Regions from separate parts of the Mesorhizobium sp. M0983 genome, predicted to be linked through region 3. Evidence: riboswitches for the same ligand, from Rfam matches in the RefSeq annotation. Region 3 holds a riboswitch; each other region holds the start of a gene.

The links. A riboswitch is a leader RNA that binds a small molecule or an ion and turns the genes downstream of it on or off. The one in region 3 is predicted to bind thiamine pyrophosphate.
Region 1: it holds a riboswitch for thiamine pyrophosphate, as region 3 does, so the genes downstream of both, thiC (phosphomethylpyrimidine synthase ThiC) here and thiB (thiamine ABC transporter substrate binding subunit) in region 3, are expected to answer to the same signal.
Region 2: it holds a riboswitch for thiamine pyrophosphate, as region 3 does, so the genes downstream of both, NKH71_RS33520 (phosphomethylpyrimidine synthase ThiC) here and thiB (thiamine ABC transporter substrate binding subunit) in region 3, are expected to answer to the same signal.

The regions. Positions count from the first base shown of each region.
Region 1 is NZ_JAMYNH010000005.1:255,960-266,142, reverse strand. Features, by position in the region: gene NKH71_RS12590 (hypothetical protein) at 104-409, shown strand; gene NKH71_RS12585 (hypothetical protein) at 1,069-1,245, opposite strand; gene NKH71_RS12580 (CopG family transcriptional regulator) at 1,628-2,062, opposite strand; gene NKH71_RS12575 (conjugal transfer protein TraG) at 2,067-4,064, opposite strand; gene NKH71_RS12570 (YybH family protein) at 4,583-5,038, opposite strand; gene NKH71_RS12565 (Fic family protein) at 6,185-7,729, shown strand; TPP riboswitch at 7,912-8,028, shown strand; gene thiC (phosphomethylpyrimidine synthase ThiC) at 8,132-9,967, shown strand; gene thiO (glycine oxidase ThiO) at 9,964-10,183, shown strand, end outside.
Region 2 is NZ_JAMYNH010000020.1:30,197-40,379, reverse strand. Features, by position in the region: partial or broken gene glyA (serine hydroxymethyltransferase) at 1-356, opposite strand, end outside; gene NKH71_RS26695 (hypothetical protein) at 1,192-1,629, opposite strand; gene NKH71_RS26690 (type I restriction enzyme subunit R domain-containing protein) at 1,705-2,067, opposite strand; gene NKH71_RS26685 (hypothetical protein) at 2,085-2,501, opposite strand; gene NKH71_RS26680 (hypothetical protein) at 2,565-2,981, opposite strand; gene NKH71_RS26675 (prenyltransferase/squalene oxidase repeat-containing protein) at 3,015-3,686, opposite strand; gene NKH71_RS26670 (hypothetical protein) at 3,859-4,080, shown strand; gene NKH71_RS26665 (Fic family protein) at 4,153-5,685, opposite strand; partial or broken gene NKH71_RS26660 (FAD-dependent oxidoreductase) at 6,130-6,736, opposite strand; partial or broken gene NKH71_RS33525 (phosphomethylpyrimidine synthase ThiC) at 6,740-7,107, opposite strand; partial or broken gene NKH71_RS33520 (phosphomethylpyrimidine synthase ThiC) at 7,220-7,411, opposite strand; TPP riboswitch at 7,517-7,632, opposite strand; gene NKH71_RS26650 (porin) at 8,134-9,291, opposite strand.
Region 3 is NZ_JAMYNH010000003.1:160,514-170,696, forward strand. Features, by position in the region: gene NKH71_RS07290 (ABC transporter permease subunit) at 1-44, opposite strand, end outside; gene NKH71_RS07295 (amino acid ABC transporter substrate-binding protein) at 166-939, opposite strand; gene NKH71_RS07300 (RNA polymerase factor sigma-32) at 1,268-2,122, shown strand; gene NKH71_RS07305 (M48 family metalloprotease) at 2,136-3,605, opposite strand; gene thiQ (thiamine ABC transporter ATP-binding protein) at 3,849-4,640, opposite strand; gene thiP (thiamine/thiamine pyrophosphate ABC transporter permease) at 4,637-6,256, opposite strand; gene thiB (thiamine ABC transporter substrate binding subunit) at 6,490-7,503, opposite strand; TPP riboswitch at 7,547-7,661, opposite strand; gene NKH71_RS07325 (thiamine diphosphokinase) at 7,789-8,433, shown strand; gene NKH71_RS07330 (ABC-F family ATP-binding cassette domain-containing protein) at 8,435-10,183, shown strand, end outside.

The DNA.
Region 1 (10,183 bases), on a different contig from region 3:
GGAATTGTGCGGAACCGTACGAAGCCGATTGCAAGCAACCAACCTGGTTGGCCGGGCATTAATTTAGCAAAGCGTGAATTAGGAAAGCATCGGGAGGAACACCATGCTGCACGTTAACATGCCTGGTGAATTTGAGGTCGGCGATGAGGTTGCGCTAGCAGGTATCGTCATCGCGATTCTCCCCAGCGGGCGCGCCAGGGTGAGCATTCCTTCGTATGACCATCCTTATACGATTGATCCGCCACCGAAAGTCCGGGCCGGCGACCGAGTGGTTCTTGTTGGGGACGTCACCCGCATCGATTGCGGAGGGAACAAACTCACTGTGCGCATTGACTGCGGCGGGGTGATTACTGTCGACAAGTCGGCGATCACTAGGCTGAGAAAGCCCCGCCGGGCTTCAACGGGTTAACGCTCCGGCGAGACAACAGCCGGTGTCGGCGCGGGGAAGATGCAAGCGCCTTTGAACAGCCCAAGGGTGCCGCGCTGTCCAGTCGGATATGGAGCGGACGAACGGATAAATGGGAGCTCGACGCTAGGGCAGGCGCCCAGCGTAGCGCGTTCCTGGCGCTTTCGGATTACCGGTGAAGCAAGTCAGATCGTCGCATTCGCGATCGTCGCTCTCGGCAACAGGCGGCGCGCCCGTCCAGGACGCGTGGCACGTGTGCGCTGTGGAAGGAGACGACCAGCACATCCCGTGTGAAGGCAACGCGGCATCCCGCTCGACGGGAACTTTTCTCTGCAGCGAGCGCTTGGTCGCCGGTCAGACGCGATGGGCGCCGGCTCGTATCCATTATGGAGATCACATGTTCGTCCCGCCACCGATGCCCGCAAAAAGTCTGCTTCGGTGCGTCGCGACGGAACTGGACGACATGGTTGCGGTGGAGTAAGCGCCCTCCCCTGGGTTAACAACCGGTCGGTGACAGTCACGGCCACATCGACAACAACCGCAACGGCAATCAAGTCGTCGCTGAAAGCCTGCAAGGTGTCTGTCACGACACAGCGTGCCGGCAAAGCTACGCCCTCGCGACAGGGATTCGTTGTAAGGTGACCCGACGGCAACGCCGGCGACTACGAGTCGAGGTCGTAGGGCTGATGGCCCAGCTCGTTGTGATGAAGCGCCTCTGCCATACACCTGATGTCGAATGCCTGGCCGCACGCCGGGCAGACGACGAAATACTCCTCCTCCCGAAGTGGCAATGCGTCGTGGTCTTGGGGGATGACGATGTCATTGTATTCGTCGGGCATTGGGTCCTCCGGAAACCCGCCCGCTATGCTGGAACGCCTGCCAGCAGGATTTGTTTCAAAGTTATTGCGCCAAGGAAAGACCTGATGTCCGGTTCGGCAGCGATACCGTGCCACCGGGCAGTTTCAAAGTGATTATCAATCTTTGGTACGGCGCGGGCAAGAACCTGTTCCTCGGGGCGGCGAGGCTCGAATTCAACCAAGCATGCGCGGTCGAAAGAACTCCAATCCGGCAAGGCACACTGCTAGCCGAGATCGACTGTGGAGACGAATGCCGAGGTCCGCCGCTCCGATGAAAGGTGATCTGATGGGTATCAGCTGCGCAAAATAGCTCCGCAATCGGGCACCGGGGTTGGGCTTTTGAAGCGCCTGTCTTGCCGGCAGCTCATCCAGTTGCCGGCGGCGCTGGCGGAACATCGTCGGCTATCTCCTGCCTGAGCCTTGGTCCTTTGCTGAGCCGGCGACCGAGCGCATCGACGAAATTGTCGTAGCGCTGCAAGCCCTTGGCACGCGCCTCCGCTTGCGCCGATTCCGGCAAGGCTGGAGTCGAGTTGAGCCAAAACCGGACGAACAATGCTAGCGTCTCAATAGCAATTCCGACGTCACGCTCGACCCGCTGCACGCGTCGATCGATCTGGTCGAGGCGGCGAGTGATCGCCGCTTGCTTTCGTTCTTCGGCGTCCGGCGACAGGAACGACGCGAGCGCAGCCTCGGCGACCAGTGACAGCGAGACCTCGCGCCGCCCAGCGTAATCTGCCAGTGCCCTCATTACGTCAGGGTCGAGATAGGCAGACAGACGTCTTTTCTTGGCGTTCTTCATGCGCTCAAAGCTCAATGCCATCATTGGGGTCAAGGGCGGCCTGACGAGCTGCGCGTCTCATGGCTTGATCGACACTGCGGCGACGAACGGCGTCATCATCGGGCTCGTCCCTGTCGAGGTCGAACTCATCGTCGCAGCGTGGCGTTCGTTCCGGCGCGATGTCTTCGTGTTCGGGAAGCTCGGGCTGGCGGCGAATGCCGCCATTGGCCGGATCCTCGTCCTGCTGATCCCTGGCAAGCCTCAGCTTGCGAGATTTGCCTTCCGGCTCAGCAAGAAGTGTCGTGTCGGTCCAGTCCTCAGAGCGAGCGTTCTGCATTGTCCCTCCGGTCCTTGGCGGCGGCAAGACACGCTCGGCAAGACGCGGGTCGGCAAAGTAGCGTGCCTTCGTCGCACGGATTGGGAACTGGCCCGAGATCATAATGATCGCCTCGGTCGGGGGCAGCTGCATGATCTCGCCCGGCGTCATCAGTGCACGCGCCGTTTCCTGCCGCGAGACCATCAGATGCCCGAGCCAGGGCGACAATCTGTGCCCCGCATAGTTTTTCATGGCGCGCAACTCGGTCGCGGTCCCCAGAGAGTCTGAGACGCGCTTGGCCGTCCTCTCGTCATTCGTGGCGAAGCTCACCCGCACATGACAATTGTCGAGGATGGAATTGTTCGGTCCGTAGGCCTTCTCGATCTGATTGAGCGATTGTGCAATCAGGAACGACTTGATGCCATACCCGGCCATGAAGGCCAGCGCGCTTTCGAAGAAATCGAGCCTGCCGAGCGCGGGAAACTCGTCCAGCAGCATCAAAAGACGCTGCCGGTGATCCTTCGCGTGAAGATTTTCGGCGAGCCTGCGGCCGATCTGGTTAAGCACGAGTCGCATCAGCGGCTTTGTGCGACTGATGTCCGATGGCGGCACGACCAGATAGAGCGTCGTCGGCCGTGCCTCCTCGACAAGGTCTGCGATCCGCCAGTCACAGTATGACGTCACCTTGGCCACAACTGGATCGCGGTAGAGGCCCAGAAAACTCATGGCCGTCGAGAGCACGCCGGAACGCTCGTTCTCGGACTTGTTAAGCAGTTCCCGAGCAGCCGACGCCACGACGGGATGCGCGCCTGCATCACCCAAATGCCGCGTCAGCATCATGGCGCGCAGCGTTGCCTCGATTGGCCGCTCTGGATCAGAAAGGAAGTTCGCCACGCCTGCGAGGGTCTTGTCTTTCTCCGCATAGAGCACGTGCAGTATTGCGCCGACCAGCAACGCATGGCTGGTCTTCTCCCAGTGGTTGCGGCGTTCCAATGTGCCTTCTGGGTCGACCAGGACATCCGCCACGTTCTGCACATCTCGAACTTCCCACTCGCCCCGTCGCACCTCCAGCAGAGGATTGTAGGCTGCGGATCCAGCATTGGTCGGGTCGAACAGAAGCACCTGGCCGAAACGGGCCCGCCATCCGGCCGTCAGTTCCCAGTTTTCGCCTTTGATGTCGTGGACGATTGCCGAACCCGGCCAGGTCAGTAGTGACGGCACGACCAGGCCGACGCCTTTGCCGCTTCGGGTCGGTGCGAAACATAGCACGTGTTCCGGACCGTCGTGGCGTAGATAGTGTCGGCCCAACATACCCAGGATCACCCCATCCTGACCGATCATCCCAGCGGCCTTGATTTCGTCTCGCGTCGCCCAGCGCGCCGAGCCGTAAGTCGTGGTATCCTTTCCCTCGCGCGCCCGCCACAGCGACGTCCCGATCGCTGCGACGATAGCCATGAGGCTTCCGCTCGCCGCAATCGCCGCGCCCTCCAGGAAGACGTTCGGCGCGTAGGCGTCGTAGAAAAACCACCACCAGAAAAAGGCTGGCGGCGGATAAACGGGGTGTCCAGCCAATTCGAACCACGGCGGACCGAGTTGGCTTTGAAAGTCGAGCCGCCCTGCCGTCCACTGTGTTGCTCCCCATGTTGTCGCGACGACGATCAGAAAGGCGGTGAGTATCTGGCCCCATAAAACCTTGCTTGCCGGCATCGGTCGTTTCCCAAATGGATGATCGGAACAACCGAAAAGCTCGAATTCCTAAATCCGCAAGAAAAAAGGGGCGGTCGAAGCAGCATGGCGTACCCGCACGTGGAAAGACTTGCCCGATGCGATCTCGAATGTTGAACGAGCATAGGGGGGCTGCTTTCTTCTGGAGCCGTTGAGCCGCTACTTGCCCAATGATAGTTAGTTGTCTCGGCTCAGATGGCATTTGACGAGATGGACGGGTTCTTGGAGAACCACGGATTGCGCATGACCAAATGAACAAGAGTCCTCAGCGGCGCGCCGAGCCGGAGAACACTCTAGTCCCGGCAAGTGGTGGTCAGCCGTTCTGCTGAGCTCGAATCTTACCGCCTCCCTGATCGGTAGCGCGATAGATCCAGAGCCGACTCGATGAGCAGACCCATCAAGTCTGTTCAATTTTGTTAATCAATTCAGTCACATCAACTATTGCCATGGACTTTCGTTGGAACTGTTGCAAGCCGCGCCGGCCTCACGGATCGCGGAATCTATTGGGCCGCACCTAAGTTCCAGATGTCCCGATGCAGGCGCCATGTCCCGTCGCCCCCTTTTTTCCAAACGACAATGTACTTGCCCGCAACGGTGGAAGGGGCACCGCCTTTGCTCGGCACACTGAGCGTAAATGCGCCAACTTCGTAGGCGAGATTCCCGCTCCCTTCCACTTCCAGCGCCTTCAGGGTGAGATTCTTCATCCCGGCCTTGATTGCGCCCTGCCAGAATTCTTCCACGCCCTTGCGGTCATCGACGCGTTTGCCGTCGGGTGGCAGCAGAGCGGCATCGTCGGTATACATTTGACCTACCGCTGCTGCGTTTCCGCTGTTGAAGGCGTCCATGAATTTTACCAACGCCGCTTCGATGTCCTCACGAGCCGAGTGGGCGGCCGCAGACAATGCAGACGAAAGAAGCAGCACAGCAGCAAATGCAAATGACTGAACCAGTCTCATTTCGTCCTCCCTTGCGTACCCGACATGCCCACCCGATGAATAGCGCCGACCCGAGGGCGCCGCGGCGTTCGATGGCTAGGCGCGGATTATATTAGACTTATCTGATATGACGGCGCAAGCGCAGCTGCGACCCTCTGAACGACCAGCGTAGCAGCTGCCGGAGAGCTTCAAAGCGGCGGCTACCGCCTCACTGCCTCCTCGTCTCGACGAAAGAGTTCGTTCGAATGATGCTTTTCCGTGGCTTTGCTCGCAAGTTTTCGTCAGCCAGCGCAGGGCCTCCTCTTACGCTCGCTGGTCGTCAAGGCCCAGCGGCCACTAGCTGACAGTCCCCCCGCAGCCAAGCCGCTGGGCCCTCGACGTGGGGAACGAGCATTGGAGACGATGTCGCGCTTTCCGTTACAGCCCGAAGGCGGGTGACAGATGACCGTGTCAGCCTCTCCACCCGAGCTACGATTTCACGCATTCGATCAGGCACAGCTCTCTCGGGCTAGCGCGCCAAGCATGAGTTAGCTCCCGAATGAGCAGGTGCCACCCAGTTCAACTTCGGCCCTTGCGCGCGCAAAGTATTGGGCGAGATCGATCGGCAGTCCGGTCGGCAAATTGGGGCAGCGATGGCGAGAATGAATGCCAGGAACTTCCCTTCGGTGCCGCTTCGTCGATCTGTTTGCCGAGAAGACGCGCGCGCTGCGTGCCGTCCCCCATACCGCAGAGAACTCACTTCAGGTCACACACACACACACGACGCCACCGAGATCCTGCATCAGTTTTCTACTCCGACGCCGCCACGTCACCAAGATCAGTCGCGAGCGTGATCGCGGCTATCAAATCGGGATCGCGCGCCGGAGCGCTCTATGAGTGAGCCCCGAACGGCGCGGTTCTCCTCGAGCAATCCGGCTCGACGTAAGGCGGGCCATCCGTGCCGGCCTCGTGACTAAGAGACGGGCGAATGGCGGTTCCTGGACTCACCTTTTTGTCATGAAGTCGCTTCCTTGAGCCGGTGGCGGAGTTCTTGCTTGATGACTCCAGCACCGTTTAGAATCGGTTTTCGGAAAATTTGTCTTGTGGCATCAATTTTCATGGAATAGGATCATTTTTCACAGGTGTTGGCCCAGCTGAACCAAAATTCGATGAAAGGATTCGCTTTTCATGCCTCCGGTGCAAGAGCACCAATTTTCAGGTCCTGTTACCGTTTTTCAGGAAATCCGCCTTCCTGAAACGGCGACCCCGGCCGGGTACAGCGCCCTGGTCGGAGCCTACAGGCTCGCCGTGCCCTTGCCCCGTAGGTTGTTCGCCACGGGCGAGCATCATCGCATTACCGAACGGGATGGCTGGCGGATCATGACCCCCCGCCACGCCCCAAATCCTACCCTCGAAGGCCACCTGACCTTTGCGCTCAAGTACGAGGGACTGGACCTTGCCGTCCTCAAGCGGCTGTTCCAAGTGACCGGTCCCGCGCCGATCGAGGCGCTGGTCCGTGAAAGCCCGACCGGCAGTTATGCCCGCCGCATCTGGTTTTTATATGAATGGCTGAGGGGCGCCCGTATCGATCTGCCGGACGCGGCGGCCGGACGATACATTCCGGTTGTCGATCCCGAGCTGCAGTGGCCCGGACCCGACAAGACCGCTTCGCGCTACCGCGTAAGGGACAATCTCCCCGGCACGCGTGAGTTCTGCCCTCTGGTGTTCCGCACCAAGATTCTCGAAAAATTCATCGGCCTTGAACTACCGCGGCGCGCGGAGGCAATCGTAGCGGACGTGCCGCGCGACCTTCTTGCTCGGACCGCCGCCTTTCTTTTGCTCAAAGACTCGCGATCAAGCTATGCGATCGAGGGCGAGCGCCCGCCGCAAGATCGCATCCAGCGCTGGGGCCGCGCCATCGGCGAAGCCGGCCGCTGGCCGATCGATCGCGATGAGCTGCTGCGTCTGCAAAGAATTGTACTTGGCGACGCCCGTTTCGCAAGACTTGGCTTCCGAAAAGAAGGAGGTTTCGTCGGTGAGCATGACCGAGACAACGGCACGCCCTTGCCCGATCACATCAGCGCTCGGCCCGAGGACCTGCCGCGGCTAATCGATGGAATGGCGGCGTTCGATCAGGGCCCCGCGCAAAACCTTGATGCAGTCGTAGCCGCCGCAATCCTCGCCTTCGGCTTTGTCTACATTCACCCGTTCGAGGACGGAAACGGCCGCATTCACCGCTACCTAATCCACCACGTCCTTGCCATGCGCGGCTTCAATCCGCCGGGAGTGGTCTTTCCCGTCTCGGCCGCGATCCTGGACCAGATCAACGAGTACAGGGGCGTGCTCGAGAGCTATTCGCAGCGCCTTCTGCCATTGGTGGAATGGGAACCGACGCCGCAATTCAACGTCCGGGTGCTGAATGACACCGGTGATTTCTACCGGTTCTTCGATGCAACCCCGCACGCCGAATTCCTCTATGCCTGCGTTCAGCGGACGATCGAACGGGACCTTCCCGAGGAAACCGCATTTCTGCAGCGCTACGATCAGTTCCGGCAGCAGGTGGACGCCTTTATTGACATGCCCGAGCGGTTGACCGATCTGCTCTTCCGTTTTCTTCACCAGAATGATGGACATCTATCGAACCGCGCGCGCGAAAAGGAATTCGCCACGCTGACCAGTGACGAGGCAGGAAGAATCGAGGCGATCTACGCGCAAACCTTTGGTGCCCATTGAAGGTGTGATCATCAGGATCGATTTTTAGTCCGACGGTTTGTAATTCCCTTGTCCCTGCCTTCATCTCCGAGGCTTGACTTGTCGCCGAGACATGCACGATTTTTTCCGCACGGTCTGACCGGCCGCCGATCAGCCGCGGCCAGAACGCGCTTGACAAACCGGAGCCGTCCCGTCCAACCTCACGCATTCACCAGGGGAGTCCCGGCAAGGGGCTGAGATACTGCTGGCATTCGCGGCGCAGTGACCCGTTGAACCTGATCCAGTTCATACTGGCGTAGGGACGGTGCAAGCGCTTGCGGGAGTTTACGCCCGAGGTCCTGTTTCGGCAGGTCGACAGAAGCGTCTTTTCATCCTCCCGGCACAGAACTGGGTCTCCAATGCAACGAGCAAAGGAGCCTCAAGATGAATGCCCTCACCCCCGCCGTCTCGACGGGACCGCTGCCCGCCTCACGAAAAATCCACAAGCCCGGTGCCATCCACCCGCAGATCAGGGTGCCGATGCGCGAAATCTCCGTCCATCCGACGGCCGGCGAACCGCCCGTCACCGTCTACGATCCGTCCGGCCCCTATACAGACCCGACTGTCGAAACCAGCATCGAAAATGGCCTTGCACGGCTTCGCCACGAATGGATTACGGCGCGCGGCGATGTCGAGGCCTATGACGGCCGCCATGTCCGGCCGGAGGACAACGGATTCGCGACGGGCGAACGCCTGACGCCGGAATTTCCCATTCGCCATCAACCGCTCAGAGCCAAAGCAGGCAAGGCGGTGACGCAGCTTGCCTATGCGCGCGCCGGCATCATCACACCCGAAATGGAGTTCGCCGCCATCCGCGAGAACCTTGGTCGCGAGATCCTGCACGGCAAGCTTGAGCGCGACGGCGAGGCTTTCGGCGCGACACTGCCCGATTTCGTCACGCCGGATTTCGTGCGTGATGAGGTGGCGCGCGGACGCGCAATCATTCCCGCCAACATCAACCATCCCGAGAGCGAGCCGATGATCATCGGTCGCAATTTCCTGGTCAAGATCAACGCCAACATCGGCAACTCCGCCGTCACATCGTCGATGGCTGAAGAGGTCGAAAAAATGGTGTGGGCGATCCGCTGGGGCGCAGACACGGTGATGGACCTGTCGACCGGCCGCAACATCCACAACATCCGCGACTGGATCGTCCGCAACGCGCCGGTTCCGATCGGCACGGTGCCGCTCTATCAGGCGCTCGAAAAGGTCGGCGGCATCGCCGAGGACCTGACCTGGGAGGTCTACCGCGACATGCTGATCGAACAGGCCGAACAGGGCGTCGACTATTTCACCATCCATGCGGGCGTGCGGCTGCACTACATCCCGCTGACCGTTGACCGGGTCACTGGCATCGTCTCGCGCGGTGGCTCGATCATGGCCAAATGGTGCCTGCATCATCACCGGGAAAGCTTCCTCTACGAACATTTCGCCGAGATCTGCGACATTTGCCGCGCCTATGACGTGTCCTTTTCGCTGGGCGACGGCCTTCGTCCTGGCTCGATCGCCGACGCCAATGACGCAGCACAATTCGCCGAGCTGGAGACGCTCGGCGAGCTGACACAGATCGCCTGGGCGAAGGATTGCCAGGTAATGATCGAAGGCCCCGGCCACGTGCCGATGCACAAGATCAAACAGAACATGGACAAGCAGCTCGCCGTCTGCGGCGAGGCGCCGTTCTATACGCTTGGGCCGCTGACGACCGACATCGCGCCGGGCTACGACCACATCACCTCCGGCATCGGCGCGGCGATGATCGGTTGGTTCGGCACCGCCATGCTCTGCTACGTCACGCCCAAGGAGCATCTCGGCCTTCCCGATCGCAACGACGTCAAGATCGGCGTGATCACCTACAAGATAGCCGCCCATGCCGCCGACCTGGCAAAAGGTCATCCGGCGGCGAAAGTCAGGGATGATGCCCTTTCCCGCGCGCGCTTCGAATTCCGCTGGGAGGACCAGTTCAACCTGTCGCTCGATCCCGAAACCGCGCGGTCCTTCCACGATCAGACCTTGCCCAAGGAGGCGCACAAGCTGGCGCATTTCTGCTCGATGTGCGGGCCGAAATTCTGCTCGATGCGAATTTCCCACGACATCCGCACCGAAGCGCAGAAGGAGGGCATGGCGGCGATGGCGGCGAAATACCGCGAGGGCGGCGATCTCTACCTGCCGGCGGACGAGACCGGCGCACCGCTCATACCTCAGCCACGTGAGCCATCATGAAGGTGCTGGTCAAAGGGGCCGGCGTTGCCGGCCTCACCGCCGCCTTCGAGCTCGCCGCACGCGGCGCGGCGGTTTCCGTTGCCGAGACAAGGCCTGGCCTTGGGGGCAATGCGTCGTGGTTCGCCGGCGGCATGTTGGCGCCATGGTGCGAGCGCGAAAGCGCCGAGCAGCCGGTGCTGGATCTCGGGCGCGGTGCCGCCGACTGGTGGGATGCCG
Region 2 (10,183 bases), on a different contig from region 3:
GAACGCAGCGCACAGGTCGGCAACGTCTCTTCGCAAGCAGGCATGGAGATCTTCGTCTTCTGGCTCGCCGGAGGACGGAGTCCATGAAGCCAGCAATTTGCACGGTTTCCACATCGCGCAAGCCCATTGACGTCACTGCTGGCGCCCCCCAGGCGAATTCCGCTTGTGACCTCAGGATGGCGCGGGTCCCCCGGCACCCTATTAAAGTTCGTAATGATGCCTGCCTTCGCTAACCGCTCGGCATAAGCCTTGCCTGATAGTGGTCGATCGGGAAGATCAAGGATCAGCATGTGATTGTCAGTGCCCCCGGTGACCAGGTCATAACCTCGGTCCAGAAGCGCGTGGGCCAGAGGCCGCCAAGCGAGACCGTCCGCAAGTGTCGGGCGGCGCGATGGCGCCGTCGGCGGAGTTGTCCATGGTGGTTTCGCGCTCCAATTGGATCTATTTCACGGTCAAGCATGCGATCCCCTTCGACGGCGCGTCTTGTGTCGCTTCGAGCCGTTGAAGGTCTCGTTTGTGATAGCCATCGCCGTGGGGCAGGAGATCAACCAACAACTGAACCAGCCCGCCGTCCTTACCTGCTGCTTTGAGATGGTACGAGCACCACGGGCGTTGTTCGGTGCAGTAAAGAAAGTCGGCTCTGGCCAGCAGCCGGACGTGTCGTACAACGTGATCACGACGCAGACCCAGAATCTCCGCTAGCTGGCAGACAGTTAGGTCCGCGTGCGCGCAAAGACCTAGGATTCGAAGGCGATCTAAATGCGCTGCCGTCCGTAGGCGACTGACCAGTGTCAGCATTGGTCAGGACCAAGCCACTTGGAAAGCCTGGGCACTCCTACTGAATTTGTCATTTCGCGTTCTCCACAGATGTTGCGGCTTTCGAACCAAATTATATGGTTGATTGTCCACCGACCGGACAATGTCGGTGGCCGTGAAGATACTGTTTTGAGCCGATATGGCTGTGTCGAACAAACAAGATGGGCGCTCTTCTTGCCATTGCCTTTAGCCGAAATTGCACGCAGTTCGGCGGGTCGGAGAATAAGCGGCGCCACGGTTTGGACCCCACTGACCTCAGACGTTGCAATAAGCCTACCATTCACAGCGAACCGAAGTTGCTAAGAGTCTATGAATTTCCTTGAAGGATCTGTTGCAACGTTTGCCCAGCCCGCTCGTGCTCCCGGTTTGCAGCGGTCAATCTCGAGCAGACTGACCGTGATGCAAAGATGACAAAGAAGGTTCCCTTTCAATCCGATCTTCTTCCGGCGCCAAGGATACGGCCTGTCCCCTTGTAGTAAAGCGTAGTGAGAAGATTCCATGTGCGGTCAGCTTGATCCTGGATTTTACGCTCGCTGGACTGCTTGATTTTGCGGGGAATGGTGACCCTATCGTCCAGCACGTCCTCCCAAACGTGCTGAGCTCAAGGAGGCTCATGCCGTCGAATGGTGAGATTTTGCGGGGCTCATCGGCTTTGAAATATGTGTCGATCAAGTGCCGCATATCAGCCTCGTAGGCCTTCAGATCGAGGCTTTCGTTGCTGGCCAGACGCACAGTGTCCCGCGCATTCAGGTAATGCTCGACCTGTTTCTTGATGCGGGCAACGTGGGCGTTGTTGTAGCCTGCGGCATCCATTTCATCCGCGATATTAGCATACGCCCGCAGCAGCCCTGCGGTTGCCTTGTACAGGGCCGCGCGCTGAGGTTCGCGCTATTTAAGGTCTGACGCGATTTCGGTGTTGCCGCAGAAGAAGTGGATGTATTCTAGTTCTCCTTTCGGCGGCTCCACTCGCTCGCAAAGCAGGACAATGCGTTCCAGGGCTTGATCGAGACATTCTTTTCCTTTTTTCAGACGGTCCTTGAGCAGCACATCCGGAGCCGGCCCGTCGTCGGAATGATCAAGTTCCGACGTATAGACCGCGATCGCATTCTCAACCTTCTTGAACAGGCCCTTGTAGGCGACGATATAACCGAAATCCTTGTCCTCGCCGTCAAGCCGATTGGTCCGGCAAATCGCTTGGAACAGGCCGTGGTCCTGCATAGACGTGTCTATGTAGACATAGGTGCAGCGCATCGAAAGCTGTGAGCAGCTTAGTCGACGACCACCAGCAGCTTCATGTTCGCCGGCTCCTTGGTGAAAAGAGCCTTGGCCGCCTCCTCGTACACCTCGGTTTTGGACAAACCGCCCTTGGCCTCAACGCCCTTCAGCAACTCGGTGTAGGTGTTGTAAATGACCTGCCGGTCGGTATCGGTGTTAGCGCCCGTCCCTTCCTTTGTGATGTCCTGCGCATTCGGATTGTACGATTTGATCAGGGCGCACTTGTTGCGGAACGGGTCTTTTGAAAAAGCTCGAAGTACTTGCAGGCTTCGTAGATGCTGGAGGCCACGAGAATTGCGTTGCCGCGTTCGCTTGACAGGCGGGGCTTCACGCTGAAATCGAAGACGATGTCGCTGACGACACGATCCATGCGGGATCGCGAGCTGAGCACGTTTTACATCGTGCCCCATTTCTTTTTTAGCTCATCCCTTTGCCAGTCATTCAGGGCCTTGGTTTTGGCATCGAACCACTGATCAATTTTGTCCTCTGAACCCAGGCGCTGTCCGGGGGCCGAGCGTCTCAGTGCCGTTTTCGCGGAAGGCTGACAGCGCCAAATCTTCCCGCCGCTCAAACAGCCCATAAAGGAACATTTCCACAGCATGCACGGTCGCTATGGCAGCAAGCCGCCGATTATTGGCGCCGCCTTCCAGCTGCAGCTCTTCTGCCTTGCGGAAGAAGTCGCGCGCCATCAGGAGAAAGCCATCGACCTGCGGCAGCATCTCGTTTTGGCGCGCGAGATATTCAAGCACCAAGGCCGCGACAAAATCCTCTGCCCACGGCTCTGCCTGCCAGCCTCCCAGCACGGTCTGACCGGAGACCAGCCAGGCATCTCCAGCCGCCAGCACGTGGGGCACGTCATCGACAAAATCAGACCGGCGAATAGCCTCCATCGCGAGTGTCGTGGCGATGACCTCGGGATCGTCTTAGCCCGCGTCGCGCGGAAGCGCGCCTGTGTCAGGAATAACTTGTGTGATCAGCCATGACACGGCTTTCCGAATTGCGTCGTGGTAGCGGTCATCGCCAAGCCGCTGAAGGGCGACTGTCGCAAGGGCCGTGGCGCGCAGGCCGGGCCGGGGAACCCCTTCTCTAGTTTCATTCCAGCAGCCCCCACCCTCCTGGCGGCGCACGAGGCGATCAGTCAGGACCGCAATTTCCCGGCGCAGATCGCCGATAAGTTTCGGGCTTCGCGAACAGCGCCAGAGTGGGTAGCCGATATCTTCAACCGGGGCGGCCGCTTCTCCCTCGCCAGTGCCGAGCGCGATCATATGCGTTGCGCATTCGGCCAGCGCGCCGTCAAGGCGCCCCGCTTCCGTCGCGCTGCCGTAAAGGTCCAGGAACCACGCCAGCGAATAAGACCAGTCGGCAGGCAAGTCCTGCCCATTGTGATCCCTTGCGACGACGGCCACGACGGCGTTGCGGCCTTGGGGCGTGCGGGGCTCTATCCCAAGGATCGGGTATAATTCGGGTGTCGGCTGCTGAAGGATACGCGCCGGCACGAGCGACAGTGCTTTCTCCAGCGAGGGAGGAAAATCCTCCAGTTCTTCGGCCAGTTCGGCAGCTTCTCTCCTTCGTCCCTCGCGGCGCGCTTCTAACATATTCTGCCGCAACCACGGCAACGGTGCGCTGCGCCCGTTCAGCGGTGCCGGTGGCAATCAGCTCGGCCGGAATGTCACCATCCTTGATCGCCCAGTGCGTACGGTGCTGTTCGAACTGTTGAATGCGCAGCCGGTCCGCAATTCTCAACACCGCTGACCGGTCGAGAAAGGCATGTTCCGGATCGGGCTCGAAGGTGAAGGCCAGTTCGTGTCCGCGCCGAACGATATTGCGTATGCGGCCGTGCCGGACCACGCGCGCGAGCGGGCCTCCCTCCCCAACTTCGTACATCAACAGCGCCGGGATTTCCTCCAGCCGGCGCAATGTTTCAGGGCGCGCGAGGCCGATAGCCTCGGCCTCGGCGCCGCTCTATTCCTTGAAACGGTCAATGGTTGACGTGAACGGCGGCGTTTCCCACCACTCGCCGTGGCCCGAGACAAGCAAGTTAAACATGGCACACCACCGACCTCACGCCGCCTTCTCCATAGACCACTTCACCCGTTCGGCGAGAAAGGCGGCGAACGTTTTCACATTCATATTGACGCTCGCCTCCTCCAGCCCTGCGAGGTAGGCCTTCCGGTCATCGACTCTGACGACTGTCCAGGGGTAACCGCCTGAAGCCAGCATCGCGTTCATGAGGAACCGCGCCATTCGTCCGTTGCCGTCCGGATAGGGGTGCACATAGCCCACAAGCCAATGCCCCAGCACGGCACGCACGGAGGCCTCCTTCTCCGCCTCCAGCAGGTCGAACAGCTCATGCATACCATCGGCCACCGCTTCGGTACGCGGCGGCACGTGCTGCGAGCCGCGCAGGTACACAAGGTGGTTGCGATATCCCGCCAGCGCGCTGGCTTTGAGGATGCCGGCGGTCACTGACGGCGCGAACAGCTCCCGGTACCACTCCCGGTGAGTGTCCCGCGTCAACGCGCCGGCTGGCTTGCCGTTGATGATCGCGGCAACAGAGTCTTTGACCTTCTGGAATGCGAGGTAGTAGCCACGCGCGGCTAGCGCATCCCGGTTCTTGCGGTCCTCTTCATCAATCTCCGGATTCCAGCTCCCCTCGCGCACCCGGTCGATGAGTTCCGGGGTGACGCTGTACCCTTCTATCGACAGCGAATGGTAGGCGTCGCTTTCGTAGATATCCTCGACGAACTTCATATAGGCGTCTTTGTCGGACGGCAGTCCGGGTGCCTTCGGGAATATCTCGATGATGGCTTCGCGCTGCGATTGCCAGATCGCGCGCAGGCGGGCGACCAACGGCGGTACGCCCGCCGCAATGGTTGTCACTCCAATTTGTCCCGCGAACGGATCGGATTCGCGCACGTCATAGCCGGCGGCTTTGAAGGCGGCCACGATTTCATCGGCAAAGGAGTCGCGTCCTACGCGACGGAAGGCCCCCGCAAGCCGTCCCGCCACGGCGGAATGGCCGCCATCAAGCAGCAGGACCAGAACGGTTGATACGTCGCGCACCGACGCCATAGCGATCTGCATCTCGATAGGCGCGCGCTGGAAGAACGCTTGCGGCACCCGGGTAAGGGCGGCCTCGACAGTGAACACGCGCTGGCCGTTTTTCTCTGTCAGTTCGGCCGGCATCTCCTTGACCTTGAGGTCATAGAGCGAAGTGCCGAACAGCAGGTCGATTTTGTTATTCGTGCCTTTGGGGGTGTTCACCACCACCTGAGGCGGAATAGTGGGCGCTTCCGCGTGCAGAAGCAGCGACTGCTCCGGTGACACGAACCAGTCCTTGCCGAACCGGTCATTGCAGTAAAGGGAGCAGAACTCCCAGAAGCTCGCGTACCAGGGGGTGGTGTCTTGCTGCTGTGCCTGCGGGCTGGTCGACATGAGCCAGCCTTTCATAACATCGCGCAGGAACCCGTTCTGCAGCAGTCGCTCCCGGTGGACGCGGGTCAGCTCATCTGATTTGAATATGCGCCGCCCACCCTTCTGCAGCTCTTTGAGGACGGCCAATGATACAGCGAGTTTTTCATGGGGCTTGGCCATGGCCGTACCTTTGCAACTTTTTAGAGCTGTGCGATTACAAGTATATAGTGCCGATAGGAGACAAGTCAATGATGCTGTGGAGTTGCAAGTTTTTTAAGTTGTGCAATAACAAGCTTTTTATGCGATAATCGGCAAGTGAAATCACAGTTTTGATCGTCTCCATAGCTCGTCTGCGCGAAGGATCGTCACCGGATGGGCCGAGACCAGCTCCCCAGCAGGCTACGCAGGGGCTCGGGGCGAGCCTACAGCCTGGCCCTCCGAAGCGCTTCGAAGGAGGACGCGCCTCTTTGAAAAACTCGCCCGTTGTGCATCGTGGGTACCCGTAAACGCGAATTCTCAAAGAAAAGACGCTCCTTACCTCTCCCTCCCGCCACGATCATCACGGCCGCGCCCGCGCTCACTACGCCGCGACGCCCGCGAGATCGGCTTCTCGGCAATCGCCCCGAGCGAGACATCACGCGTATGGAGGATCAGCATTTCACCGCGCATGCCGCGTAAATCGTCGTCGGCCCGCGCGATGCCCGTGCAGTCGATCACCTGATCAAAGCCGGAAAAGCCAACCTCGCCCGTCTCGAAAAGGAAAACGACGCCCATCGCACGCAGTTGCCGGCGAGGGCTTCGAGAGCCCGACGGGGATCGAGATGAGCTTCGCTACAAAAAAACAGGCTCTGATGAAAGCGGCCGGCAAGATCGGGCTCGAGGGCGGCAACAACCTTTTCGTCGACGCACTCATAGTTGCGCGTACGAGCTGCAAAACGGGCAAGCTCGAAGGCATCGCGCTGATGGGCGACGACGAGAGTGCCGGCCCTCCTCACCAGCGCGGGCAGCGCCCTTTCCCACCAGTCGGCTGCAACGTTGCCGAAAGTGACGACCGCCTCCTCGGCGCCTTCGCGTTCGCACCAAGCGCGAGCATCCCGCCGGCGAGCCAGGAGGCATTGCCGCCGATCTGGCTGCGAATTTCAGCAACCGTGACGGATGCACCCGGCGCGGCCAATTCATGGGCAACGGTGAGGCCTGCCACACCCGCGCCTTTGACAAGAATGCGGCGCATGGCTCAGCGCGCCCTCTGATCTTCCTGCGCTGAGGCCTGTTTTTCCACCTCGGGCGTTTCGACCGGCATATAGAGATCGCCGCCCTCGCGGTATTTCGCCGCCATCGCCGCCATGCCCTCCTTCTGCGCTTCGGCGCGAATGTCGTGAGAGATGCGCATCGAGCGAATTTCGGCCCGCATATCGAGCAGAAATGTGCCAGCTTGTGCGCTTCCTTGGGCAAGGTCTGGTCGTGGAAGGACCGCGCGGTTTCCGGATCGAGCGACAGGTTGAACTAGGCCTCCCAGCGGAACTCGAATCCGGCCCGCGACAGCGCGTCGCCGCGGATGTTCGCCGCCGCGTGACCCTTGGCCAGGTCGGCGGCATGGGCGCTCGCCAGTCACAAATCCGTTGTCTTCCGGCCGGACATGGCGGCCGTCACAGGCTTCGACATCGCCACGCGCGGTAATCCATTCGTGGCGAAGCCGGGCAAGGCCTTTTTCGATCCTGGTTTTGATGGCCGGATCGGTGTAGGGGCCGGACGGATCGTAGACGGTGACTGGCGGTTCGCCGGCCGTTGGATGGACTGCAATTTCGCGCATCGGCACCCTGATCTGAGGGTGAATGCTGCCATGCTTGTGGATCTTGCGTGAGGCGGGCAGCGGTCCCGTCGGGACGGCGGGGGTGGGGGCATTCATCATGAGGCTCCTTTGCTCGTGCATTGGAGACCCAGTTCTGTGCCGGAAGAATGAAAAGACGCTTTGGTCGACCTGCTCGAAACAGGACCTCGGGCGTGAACTCCCGCAAAGCGCTTGCACCGTCCCTACGCCAGTATGAACTGGATCAGGTTCAACGGGTCACTGCGCCGCGAAAGCCAGCAGTATCTCAGCCCCTTGCCGGGACTCCCCTGGGTGAATGCTTCAGGTTGAACGGGCGAGCGGTATCTTGTCAAGCGCATTCGGGCGGCGGCGGTGATCGTCGGGCGATCGTCTCGGCCAGGCGCAAGATCGGATGGAGCATCGCCTGAGAATCGTCTGTTCCTCGATCAGCCTCGCTTATGCTCTGGAGCTTGTTCTCTCGCGCCCGAATTTCCGCGGGGATGGCTGAACGGAGGCGATCCATTTGCGATTTTCAAGTGCGTCGGGCCGCACCCCAGTTCGGAAAACCTGGCCGGGTAGTGCTGGATGGCAGGGTCCGTCAAGCGGGCGGAAGGAATGAGGAAATGAAAGAGTTGCAGATCAAAACGCATAATCGAGCGATGAATATCGCCTGCGCGATCATCCGGACCAGATCTGATATGAAACATCGTCCGGCCCCGAGATCGAGGCTCCAATCTCGTATAGCTTCCATACGACGTTCTCTTGGAGTGTTGCGGGATTGGTCCGCTCAACCGGATCTCGAGCTCAACCCTTTCATCCCGTTAGAATGAGCGTTCGAAACGCAGGATTCCGGCGACACCGCTCTTCTTGTTGGCGTTGGTCCAGTTCACGTTGGAAGCGTCCACCTTGCCGACGGCGAAGTTGCCGTAGCGGCTATAGTCGAGTTCCGCCGTAACTGTGAAATCTGGAAGAAACGCATAGGCGACGTTTGCAGCGACACCATGGTTCTTGAGCTGATCACCGGAGAGCTGAAGGTTGAACGAAGTTGTCTCGTTGAGCTTGTAAGTGGCGCCAGCCCAGAAAGCCCAGTTCCCACCCCAACTCTTATAGAAGCCGCGACCATGAGCGTCGATGGCGTTCGTGGAGTCGTCGTTGAGCTTGCCGTTGGAACCGTAGCCGAGCATTCCGAACAGCAACAGTTCGTTGGTGACATTGATGTCGACACGGACCTTGGCGGCCACCGATTCGTAGTTGCTATCATAAGCGGCAACGCCGGTGATCGCGCCCCAGCCATGTGTGTATTTCAAGCCGCCGACTACGTGCGGAGAGTAGCTGTCGATTGTGCCGACCACGCCCGAGCCTTCTTCGAGCGAAACCACGGCCGAAAAGCCGTTCCCGGCGTCGAAGTAGTACTGAACCACATTGGTATCGAAAGCGCCGTACGGAACCGGCGTCTGGTTGAGTACGTCAACCGCGCCGCCAATAAACATGTCGAAGGCCGACCAGTCCTTACCAACTCGGAGGCCACCAAGCTGAATCCAGGCGAAAGTCAAGGTGCTGTCTCCGTTCAAGGCATAGGACCGAGAACTGTCCGAAACCGAAGTGTGGCGGTTACCGAAGTTCATGCGGGTTTCGGTGTAGGTCTTCAACGTGCCGAGTTCGGTCTCCTGGCCGGTCCAAGTTTTCAATGTGAAGCGCGTGTTGTTTTGACATGTGTCCTGATGCTCACCAGTCCTCACATCGGAGGTTCTTGCGTGGTCAAACAATCCGACATGGCGCAAGCCGATGTCGTAACGGACATAGCCGCCGATGCGCAGGCAGGTCTCAGTGCCTGAAATGTAGACGTAGCCCGAGCCGTAAACGTCGCAGATTTTAACGTACTCAGTCGGGTCAGGCTCGGCAACGGCGGTCACGGCGCGAGCGTCGGAAACGGCAATCAGTGCCGCAGTTGAGCCGAGGAGGAGGCTCCTAATGTTCATTGTTGATCTCCGTTCAAACAGTAAAAGGGATGGACGTCAGTGAATGAATTTTTGCTAAGGAACCATTCGATAACGATGCGCATTGAGTGAATTTTTGAGCAGTTTTGATGCTCTCGTCATGCCAGATGTTCATGAGAAATTGAGAATACTATTGGGTATTATTGTTACAGATATGCAATTGTTATTACAAATATAATTATTGCCGAAACGACGCCATTCAACATTTCTGTACAAACCATCACCGGTCATCTCCGCTAGTTGTGGGCGGGCCGTCACAAAGGCTTCTATTGCAAATGACGTGCCATCCTGACGACGCAGCTGCGGCTTGAAGCTCAAGTGTGCCGGCGGACCTTGCTTGGCTCTTCCTTCCTTTCTGCCTTGCGGATCAATCCAAGCACGAACGGCAAACGTTTCGGCTACGGTTCGTCTGTTCGCTTCGCGACAGTTTCGTTCAATGGCGACAGCTTTGTTTGCTGTGAGCCCCGACGTTGAGACATCATGCGGCGGGCGCCGCTCGGTACGACGCCGTCATTTTGGCGAGCGCGATGGTCGGTAATCACGCGCTGAACGCGCAGCCTTGCCTTCACCAGGGAGTCAGTAGGCGCGCCAGCCTTGGCATTGCGGCGGACCTGACGGTCGCGTCGAGCAGGCTCTCGTCCTGATAGACGGCGCGCCACAGCTAATGCTTCTTGCCAGCAATTCACAAAACGAGCTCATCGAGATGCCAGAGATCACCATGGGGCTGCGCTAGCTGGCGAGCAAAGTCTGGTCCCAACGCGGTGTTATCTCGTTGGATGCGGCAGCCGCTCAGCAGAATCTACGCGACCAGGCGCTGGCTGAAGGGAAGGGATGGTGGAACCAAACGGTCACGCGTGAGGGTCGCGGCGGGAAC
Region 3 (10,183 bases):
AGCGTAGGCAGGGATTCCAGCATCAATTGCAGCCAGTGCGGCACGAAGCCTCCTCCTTGCCAGATTGCCGTCGCTCATATCACGCGAAAGCGGCGGGCCGTCAAAGACAGCTCGCCGCGACATGAACGACGCGGGCCGGCATTCGGCCCACGCGAGAAAAGCCGTTTACTTCGAAACGTCCTGGCCGAAATAGGTATCGGCGATTTTCTGGTAGGTACCGTCGGCCTTGATGTCGGCCAGCGCCTTATTGATGGCGGCCACCAGTTCCGGATCGCCCTTGCGCGCGATGACGCCGGAATAGTCGGCGTTTTCTTCCTGCGCGGCAATCTTCACATTGGCGTCGGGCTTGTGCTTCTTGAAGTCGAGGAAGGACAGGCTGTCGTTGATGGTGGCGTCGGCGCGGCCGGTGAGAAGAAGCTGGATCGACTGGTCGAAGCCGTCGGTGCCGACGAGCTCGGCGCCATTGGTTTCAGCCAGCTTGCCGAAATTCGAGGTCAGCGACTGCGCCGCCTTCTTGCCCTTGAGATCGGCGAAACCCTTGATGTCGGTGTTGTCGCCGCGCACGATCAGCACCGCCTTGGAGGCGATGTAAGGATCGGAGAAATCATATTTGGCCTTGCGCGCCTCGGTGATGCCGACCTCGTTGATGACGGCATCGTAGCGGTTGGCGTCGAGACCGGCGATCAGCCCGTCCCATTTGCCTTCGAGGAACTGGGCTTTGACGCCGAGGCGCTCGGCGATGGCCCGGGCGATCTCGACGTCGAAGCCGACCAGCGCGCCGGAAGCATCATGATAGGTGAAGGGCGCATAGGTTCCTTCCGTGCCGACCTTGAAGACGCCGGACTGCTTGATCTGGTCGAGATTGGCGCCGGCATGACCGGCGGCGATTGCCAGAACCTGCAGCGTTCCGGCGATAATGAGCGATTTGAGCCATTTCATTTTTCTGTGATCCCGTCCTTGGCCGATGTCCGGCGTCGTTGCGAGTGCCGGAAAATGACAGATGCGCGATGCCACAATAAGAAACTAAATTTCAAAAATCTCGCGCCCTTGAAATCCCATTCTCAACCAACACCTCCCGGCGGCACCCGGCTGAGTCAAGGCCGATGGCGAATCGCCTGGAACAGCGCAATCGGCATGACAGTCCGGGGGAACATTCCCCCGCATCGCACGTTCTTGGCTGTTGTAGGGCGCGGCGCCGCCATTTCAACCATCGGCGCCAACTCACGATTCAGCGATTGCACCGCAACGCCTGAAGCAGGAGCGCGGCATGATGCAAGACAGTGCAGGACGGACCATGGTTCGCGCGGCGATGAAAGCCCCTTACCTGGAGCGCGACGAAGAGCATCTCCTGGCGCTGCGCTGGAAGGAGAACAATGACCAGCACGCGCTGCACCGCATCACCGTCGCCCATATGCGGCTGGTTATTTCCATGGCGTCGCGGTTCCGCCACTACGGCCTTCCCCTGGGCGACCTGATCCAGGAAGGCCATGTCGGGCTGCTGGAGGCCGCGGCCCGTTTCGAGCCCGAGCGCGAGGTGCGGTTCTCGACCTATGCGACATGGTGGATCCGCGCCTCGATGCAGGATTATATCCTGCGCAACTGGTCGATCGTGCGCGGCGGCACCAGCTCCGCGCAAAAGGCGCTGTTCTTCAACCTGCGGCGCCTGCGCGCCCGCCTGGCAAACGGCGCCGAGCAGACGTCGAATGCCACGCTTTACCGCGAAGTGTCGGCGGCTCTCGGCGTTTCCGAGGCCGATGTGGCGATGATGGATTCCCGCCTTTCGGCACCCGACAGCTCGCTCAACACGCCGCTTGCCGACGATGCGGGCGCAACCGAGCGGATGGAGTTCCTGGTTTCGGATGACCCGCTGCCCGACGAGGTCGTCGGCGACACGATCGATGTCGAACGCCGCTCTGTCTGGCTGAAGACGGCGCTCGGCGCGCTCAATGCGCGAGAACTCAGGATTATCGAGGAGCGCCGGCTGAGCGACGAGGGCGCGACGCTCGAAGCGCTCGGCGAGACGCTCGGCATCTCCAAGGAACGTGTCCGGCAGATCGAGGCGCGCGCCATGGAAAAGCTCAAGGCGGCGCTGGTGAAGCAGAACCCGGAATTTCTCGCCTGAATCGCGTCGGCTGCTATTTGTCGGTGACGATCTTGACCTTGTCGCCGGCCGAAACGGCGGCACCCGGCGACAGCGCGTTGAGCACCCTGAACAAATCCAGCTTGCGGTCGACGCCGACCATCTGTGCGGCCAGGGAGCCCATTGTCTGGCCGGGCTGCACCGTGACGATGCGGATACGCAGCGGCTTCAACGCCGCCTTCTCGGCAGCACTCAGGATGCGAAACGAGCCGCTGACCGAGCGCGCCACCGTGCTCAGCGAGGTGCTGGCCGAAGGCGCCGCGGTCAGCAAGCGGTAGACCTGGCCGCCGGCGCGGATCACCGCAATATCGAATTGCCAGCCATCGGCGCCGGCATGCGCGGTTGCCGCTTCGTTGCCGTTGATCGTTTCCTGGCGCACGCTGCTGTCGTCGAGGCCGGCAACCCAGCCGCTGCGGATGTAGTCGGTCAGCGAGCGGCCCTTGTCGATCGAAACGCCGTCGAAGCGGATCGCGATGTCGCCCGGGCCTGTCGCCGTCACCGCCGCTGCCGAATTGTCGATGATGAAGCCGTTGGGCACCGAGAACGACACGCCGAGGCCAGGATGCAGGAAAGTTTCGCCGCGCACATAGCCTTCCTCCGGTGTGTCGCCGTAAAGCAGCCCGTCTACGCCGGAAAGGAATGAATCGCGATCGCGCGACCCGACACCGGGCGCGCCGAACTGGCGGGCGTGGCGCTGCGCGAGGTCGATACGCTGCGGCGTGTTGGGGTGCGTCGCCAGGAAGTCGAGGCTGGCGTCGGTGGCGCCGCTGATCGAGCGGAAATCGGTATAGGCCGACATCGACTGCAAGAAGCGGCCGGCAGCGTAGGGATCGAAACCGGCTTCGCCGATCGATTTGATGCCGATGGCGTCGGCCTCCAGCTCCTGATTGCGCGAGAACTGGGCCAGCCTCAGCTTGCCGCGGATCAGCGCCGCCTTGGCCGTCGGGTTGTCGCCGAGCACATCCGAAACGACCTTGGTCGCCAACCCCTCTTCGGCTTCCAGCTGCTGCCGCTGCAGGCCGTGATTGGCCGTAACATGGCCCATTTCATGCGCAATGACGGCGGCAAGCTCGGCTGAATCGTTGGCCAAGGCAAGCAGGCCCCGGGTGATGTAGAGATAGCCGCCCGGCAGCGCGAAGGCATTGACGTTGGGCGAGTTGAGGATGGTGATGCGGTAGGTCTGGGTCGGGTTGGCCGACACTACGGTCAGTCTGCCGACGATCTTGGCCACCATGCGCTCGAGCTTGGGGTCGGAATATTCTCCGCCATAGGTGGCGAGGATGCGCGGGTGCTGCGCCTTCGCCAGTTGGGCGAGCTTGCCGTTGGCGGCGACGTTGTCGACCGTGATCGGCTTGTCTGAGGGCTGAAAGCCTGATTCCTGCACGTCGGGAGGCGTGAACATCTGGCAGCTTGCCAGCGCCACGGCAAGACCGGCCAGCGCCAGAAAGCGCGCCAGCGGTTTCACCCTCCGATTGTCGATGCCGGTCGGCAGATCGGCTTCCTTTCAAGTCCTGGCACGTGACCGCGAAAATCGGGCGCGATTTCCGGAAAGCATCACGCGCAAAATCAAGTGCTACGGCGTCCGACAGATACGAGGCAGCAAGGGCAAATCACGGTCTAAGCCGGACCAGCTCCTGGCGGACCTAGCCACACTACCTCGACCATGGCAAGCAAGCGCCGCTTCGCCTTCCGCCGGTTTGACCATAAATTATGTCCGCTTCCGGGCAACATCTCGTGATCCAGCCGCAAACGGACCCGAGCCGATATAGCGTCGGAATGCCTCCGGTCCAGCCCCGACGAAAAAATCGGCCGCGGTGCCCGTCGCGGCAACCGTGCCACCATCCAGGAAAACCATGTTTTGCCCGATACGGCGCGCATCGTCCGGCTGGTGCGTGACGAATAGCACCGTCATGCGCTGCTCCGAATGGACGTCGGCGACCAGGTCGAGCATGTCGTCGCGCAGTGCCGGTCCGAGCGAAGCGAACGGCTCGTCGAGCAACAACACCGGCCGGTCGCGCACCAGGACCCGAGCGAGCGCGACGCGCTGCCGCTCACCGCCGGAGAGTTCGCGCGGCAGCCGGCTTTCCTTGCCGGCAAGGCCGACGCGCTTCAGCGCTGCGGCGATTGCGGCGCGGTCAGCCTCGCTCAGCATGAGCGAAGGCGAGCGGCCGAGCCCGACATTCTGCTCGAGGGACAGATGGGCAAACAGGTTGTTTTCCTGGAACACCATCGATACCGGCCGCGCTGATGGCGGCGCAGTGCTGACGTCGGCGCCGCCGATGAGCACGCGGCCTGACCGCGGCGCTTCGAAACCGGCCACCAGATTGAGCAGCGTCGACTTTCCCGAACCGCTCGGCCCCATGATGGCGGTGATTTCCGACGCCGGGAAATCGACATCGAATATAAGCGGCGTTTCACCATAGCTGAACGAGACATTATCGAGCCGCACGGCCGCGCCTTTTTCGACCGAAATCGACCGTTCCGGGCTGATCGGCATCATGATTTCTCCCTCCTTCCCAGCCAGTCCGCGGTCAGCACAAGCGCCAGGCAGACAAGGCCGAGCAGCAGCGCCAGGCCGGCCGCATCCTCGGTGCGGTAGCTGCCCATGCGCGCCAGCAACAGATAGGGCAATGTCTGCACGGAATCGCTGCCGAACAGCGCAATGACGCCGAGATCACCGAGCGACAGCGCCATGGCGAAGGCGAAGCCGGTGGCGAGCGGCCGCCGCAGCGACGGCCAGTCGACCAGACGCAACCGGTTCCAGCCCGAGATGCCAAGCTGTGCACAGAGCCGTTCGTGGCGTTCGCTCGCCGCGTCATAGGCGGGGCGGATGGCGCGGATGGCGAACGGCATCGCCATCACCGCATTGACCACAACCACCATGACAGGGGCGATCGCAAAGACATCGCTGACGCTGCGCAGGAGCAGGAACCAGCCGGCACCGATGACGATGGGCGGCACCACCAGGACGAACCCCGCACCGGTGTCGGCCAGGTGTTCGAGCAGCGTCCGCCTGCCGGTCCGCCGGGTGAGCGCCAGCGCCCGGCGCGCCATAACCAGCGACAGCGACAACGCCAAGGAGAGCAGCGCCGATAGGAGGGAGAGCACGGCACTGGTCGCCGTCGCTTGCCGCACCGCGCTCTCGCCGGCCAGGCGGCCGAGATCGGCGCCAAGCCCGGCCGACAGCGTAGCCGCCATCGGTCCGGCGACAAACAGCAGTGCCAGCCCGATCACCAGTGCGTTCAGCACGGTCTCGGCCGCACCGGCTGAAAAATACCGGCGCGGGGCTACCGGCAGATTGGCGTCGCCGGTCATATTGGCGCCAAGCCGCGTTAGTGCCAGCACGACGACGAAGGTCAGGGCAATCTGCAACAAGGTCAGCGTCACCGCCCGCGCCGGGTCGAAGTCGAAACGCAGCGCCTGGTATATGGCAACCTCCAGCGTCGTCGCGCGCGGCCCGCCGCCGAGCGTAAGCACGATGGTGAAGGAGGTGATGCACAGCATGAAAACGAGCCCGGCAACGCCCGGCAGGGCCGCACGCAACGCCGGCCATTCGATCAGCCGGAAGGCCGGCGCAGCACCCATGCCAAGCTGGCTCGCCAGCCGCCATTGGTTAGCCGGCACCGTCTGCAACGCTTCCAGGAACAGTCGCGTTGCCAGCGGCAGGTTGAAAAAGACGTGGGCGACGAGAATACCCGATAGGCCATAGATGCCGGGCCAGTTCTGGCCGCCAATCGCACCGAGCAAGCCGGCGAAATACCCGGCGCGGCCATAGAGTGCCAAGACACCGAGTGCGGCAACAATGGCCGGCAGCGCCAGCGGCACGGCGAAAAGCTGCAGGACAAAGCCTCGCCCGAAAAACTGTGGATGCCGCGACAGCGCGCGCGCGACGAACAGCGCCGGTGCGACGGAGAGCAGGGTCGACAACAGAGCCTGCCAGAGCGTGAAGCGGGCAACACGGAGGAGATAGGAATCAAAGGCGGAGGCGGCGCCCGACAGGTCGCGCATGGCTTCGACGACGAGCCCGGCGAATGCCCCGCCGATCAGCAGCGCGATGGCGGCGAGCGCGACGATACCGGCAGCGACGCGGGTATCCGATGATGGCGCGCGTTGCACGCTAGACCACCAGATTCGAGATTCTTAGCGAGGATTGCGTTCCTTCGCGCGCCCCTCTGTCCTGCCGGACATCTCCCCCACATGGGGAGAGATTGGCAGGTTCAGCGCTCCGCTCATTCCGGCAATGTCGGAGATTGGCGAAAGCCGGCATGACGGCCAATTTCCCTCCTTGTGGGGGAGATGTCCGGCAGGACAGAGGGGGGCGCCGTAGGGCGATCATCTTTCAATCCGAGCTACTTGCTCATCACCGCCAGCCACTCGTCGACCCAGGCCTTGCGATTTGCGGCGACCTCTTCCGAGCTGAACAGCAAGGTTTTGGTCGGTTTGACGAGCTTGTCGAACGCCGGATTGAGCGGCTTGTCGGTCTTGCCGGCCGGGAACATCCAGTTGGTTTCGGGAATGAGATCCTGGAATTTCGGCCCGGTCATGAAGGCGATGAACTTTTCCGCCAGCGGGTTCTTCGCGCCCTTGGTGGTGATCCCAGCGACCTCGATCTGCAGATATTCGCCTTCCTCGAAGGACGCCGCCTGGTAGCGCGAGGTGTTTTCGGCAACCATGTGGTAGGCTGGCGAAGTGGTATAGGACAGCACCATCGGCGCCTCACCCTTGGTGAACAGGCCGTAGGCCTCGCTCCAGCCCGGCGTCACCGTCAGCACCTTTGCCTTGAGTTTGGCCCAGGCTTCCGGAGCCTTGTCGCCATAGACCGACTTGACCCACAACAGCAGGCCAAGGCCCGGCGTCGAGGTGCGCGGATCCTGGATGACGATCTTGTCGCCGGCATCGCCCTCGACCAATTCCCTGAGGCTCTTCGGCGGGCTCTTCAGTTTTTCGCTATCGTAGACGATAGCGAAATAGCCATAGTCGAACGGCACGAAGATATCGTCGCTCCAGCCACCCGGCACACTGACGTCCGTCACGGCGCCATGCGGCGAAAACAGGCCGGTTGCCTTGGCGTCCGCCGTCAAATTGATATCGAGGCCAAGCACGATATCGGCCTTGGTCGCGGCCCCTTCCAGCTTCACACGGTTGAGCAGTGCCACGCCGTCGGCGACCGAGACGAATTCGACGACGCAGGTGCACTCGGCCTCGAAGGCCTTCTTCACCGCCGGTCCCGGACCCCAATCGGCGGTGAAGCTTTCATAGGTATAGACGGTCAGCTTATCCTGTGCCGATGCCTGCCCCGGTAGGGCAAGCGCGGATGCCGCAAGCAGGATAATCGAGGCAAGAGAGTGGAAAAAACTGCGCATCGGCGCCTCCTTCGTTCGCGTTGAAAGGAATTGAGGCGTCGGGCTGTCCGAAACGTCTAATCCCTCCGCCGGTACAAACCGGATCAGGTTCAGCGGGTTGGCAGTCTTGCCTCTCAGCCGGTCCGCGAAGATCGCGTCCGGCACCCCGTTAGAGCGTTTCGACACATAGGCCCGGCCGAAGTGCTGCGCAAGCGGAAGTTTGCCGGGCATCCAAAGCGCGGCGTCCTGTTTCATCTGCCGTTTCATCTTCCGTTTCCGGGGCAGGGCTGGTAAGGGCCACGAGATATGAGCACATTCACCATCCTGCTTGGCGGCGATCTCATCCGCACGCCGCTGCTCGACCGCCAGGTCGAAGGCTCCCGCGTCATCGCTGCCGATGCCGGTATCGGCCATGCCCTTATGCTGGGCCTGATGCCGGAACTCTGGGTCGGCGATTTCGATTCCGTGCCTGCCGATTTGCCGGAGGATCTGGCCGCTGTGCCACGGCAGGTGTTTCCCGCCGAAAAGGACAAGACCGACGGTGAACTCGCTATCGCCGCCGCGCTCGAACGCGGTGCGACCAGCCTTGTGCTCGCAGGCGCCTTCGGCGGCAAACGCACCGACCACATCTTCCTGCATTTGGCGCTCAGCGTCCGGCTGGCGGAAGGCGGAACGGAAGTGCTTTTGACCAGCGGCGCACAGGAAGGCATTCCTTTGCTGCCTGGAAAGACTGGCTTCGATTATGTCGACGGTACGCTGTTTTCGGTGCTCGGCTTTTCGGATCTCGCCGGCCTGACAGTCACCGGCGCCAAATGGCCGCTCGCCCATGTCGAGGTTGCCTTCGGCTCGTCGCTGACCATTTCCAACGAGGTCAAGGGCCGGCTGGAAATCGCGCTGGCCAGCGGCCGCGCGCTGCTGCTCGCGCATCCTTTTCCCCTACCTGAAAGCTGACATGGCGCCGCCGCTTCTCAATCTCGACGGGATAAAGCTGACCTTTGGCGGCGCGCCGCTGCTCGACGGTGCCGCCCTGACGGCGTCAGCTGGCGACAAGATCGCCCTGGTCGGGCGCAACGGCTCTGGCAAGTCGACGCTCCTCAAGATCGCTGCCGGGCTGATCGAACCGCAGGACGGCGAAGTCTTCCGCCAGCCTTCGGCGACGGTGCGCTATTTGCCGCAAATGCCCGACATGGACGGTTTTGCGACCGTTCGCGCCTATGTCGAGGCGGGGCTCGGGCCCGCCGATGATCCCTACCGCGCCACCTATCTGATAGAGCATCTCGGCCTGACCGGCGAGGAACGGCCGAACGACCTCTCCGGGGGCGAGGCGCGGCGCGCGGCACTCGCCCGCGTCATGGCGCCCGAGCCCGACATTCTTCTCCTCGATGAACCGACCAATCATCTTGACCTTTCGGTTATCGAATGGCTGGAGGAGGAGCTTGCCCGCACCTCCTCGGCCCTGGTCGTCATCTCGCATGACCGCCGTTTTCTCGAACGCGTGTCACGCGCCACAATTTGGCTCGACCGCGGCCAGACCCGCCGTCTCGATAAGGGCTTTGCCTATTTCGAGGAATGGCGCGACACGGTGTTGGAGGAGGAAGAGCGCGAGCAGCACAAGCTCGGCCGCCAGATCGTGCGCGAGGAGCACTGGCTGCGCTATGGCGTGACGGCAAGGCGCAAGCGCAACATGCGCCGGCTCGGTGAGTTGCAGACCATGCGCCAGCGCTTTCGCGGTCATCGTGGCGCCGAGGGTGCGGCGACGATGACAGCCAGCGACGCCGCCGAATCCGGCAAGCTGGTGATTGAGGCCAAGAACATCGAGAAGAGCTTTGGCGATCTGACCCTGGTCAAGGGATTCTCGACACGCATCCAGCGCGGCGATCGCGTCGGTCTGGTCGGGCCGAACGGCGCCGGCAAGACGACGCTATTGAAGATGCTGACCGGCGAATTGAAGCCGGACGCAGGCACGGTGCGGCTCGGCACCAACCTGGAGATCGCCACGCTCGACCAGAAGCGCGAGGCCGTCGATCCGCAGGAGACACTGGCGCAGTATCTCACCGACGGACGCGGCGAGAACCTTGTCATCAATGGCGAGCAGCGCCACGTCGTGTCCTACATGAAGGACTTCCTGTTCAAGCCGGAACAGGCGCGCACGCCGGTGCGCGAGCTTTCGGGCGGCGAGCGGGCACGGCTGATCCTCGCCCGCGTTTTGGCGCGGCCGGCAAACCTGCTTGTGCTCGACGAGCCGACCAACGATCTCGACATGGAGACGCTGGAGCTGCTGCAGGAACTGGTCGCCGGCTTTGCCGGCACGGTGATCCTGGTCAGCCACGATCGCGATTTCCTCGACCGCACGGTGACCAGCATCATCGCGCCGGATGGCGACGGCCGCTGGATCGAATATGCCGGCGGCTATTCCGATATGCTGGCGCAGCGCGGCGGCACCAGGCTGGACGACCGCAAGGCGCGGCCGAAGGCAGAGACCGGCGAGGCGACGGCGGCAAGCAGGAGCGAAGCGGCCGCTAGCAGGGGCCTGGCCAAGAAACTGTCGTTCAAGCAGAAATTCGCGCTGGAAACCTTACCCAAGAAGATCGAGGCGGTGTCGGCCTCGATCTCGCGGCTGGAGAACAACATCGCCGATCCGGCCTATTATGAGCGCGACCCGGCGTCGTTCCAGAAGACGATTGCCGCGCTCGACAAGGAG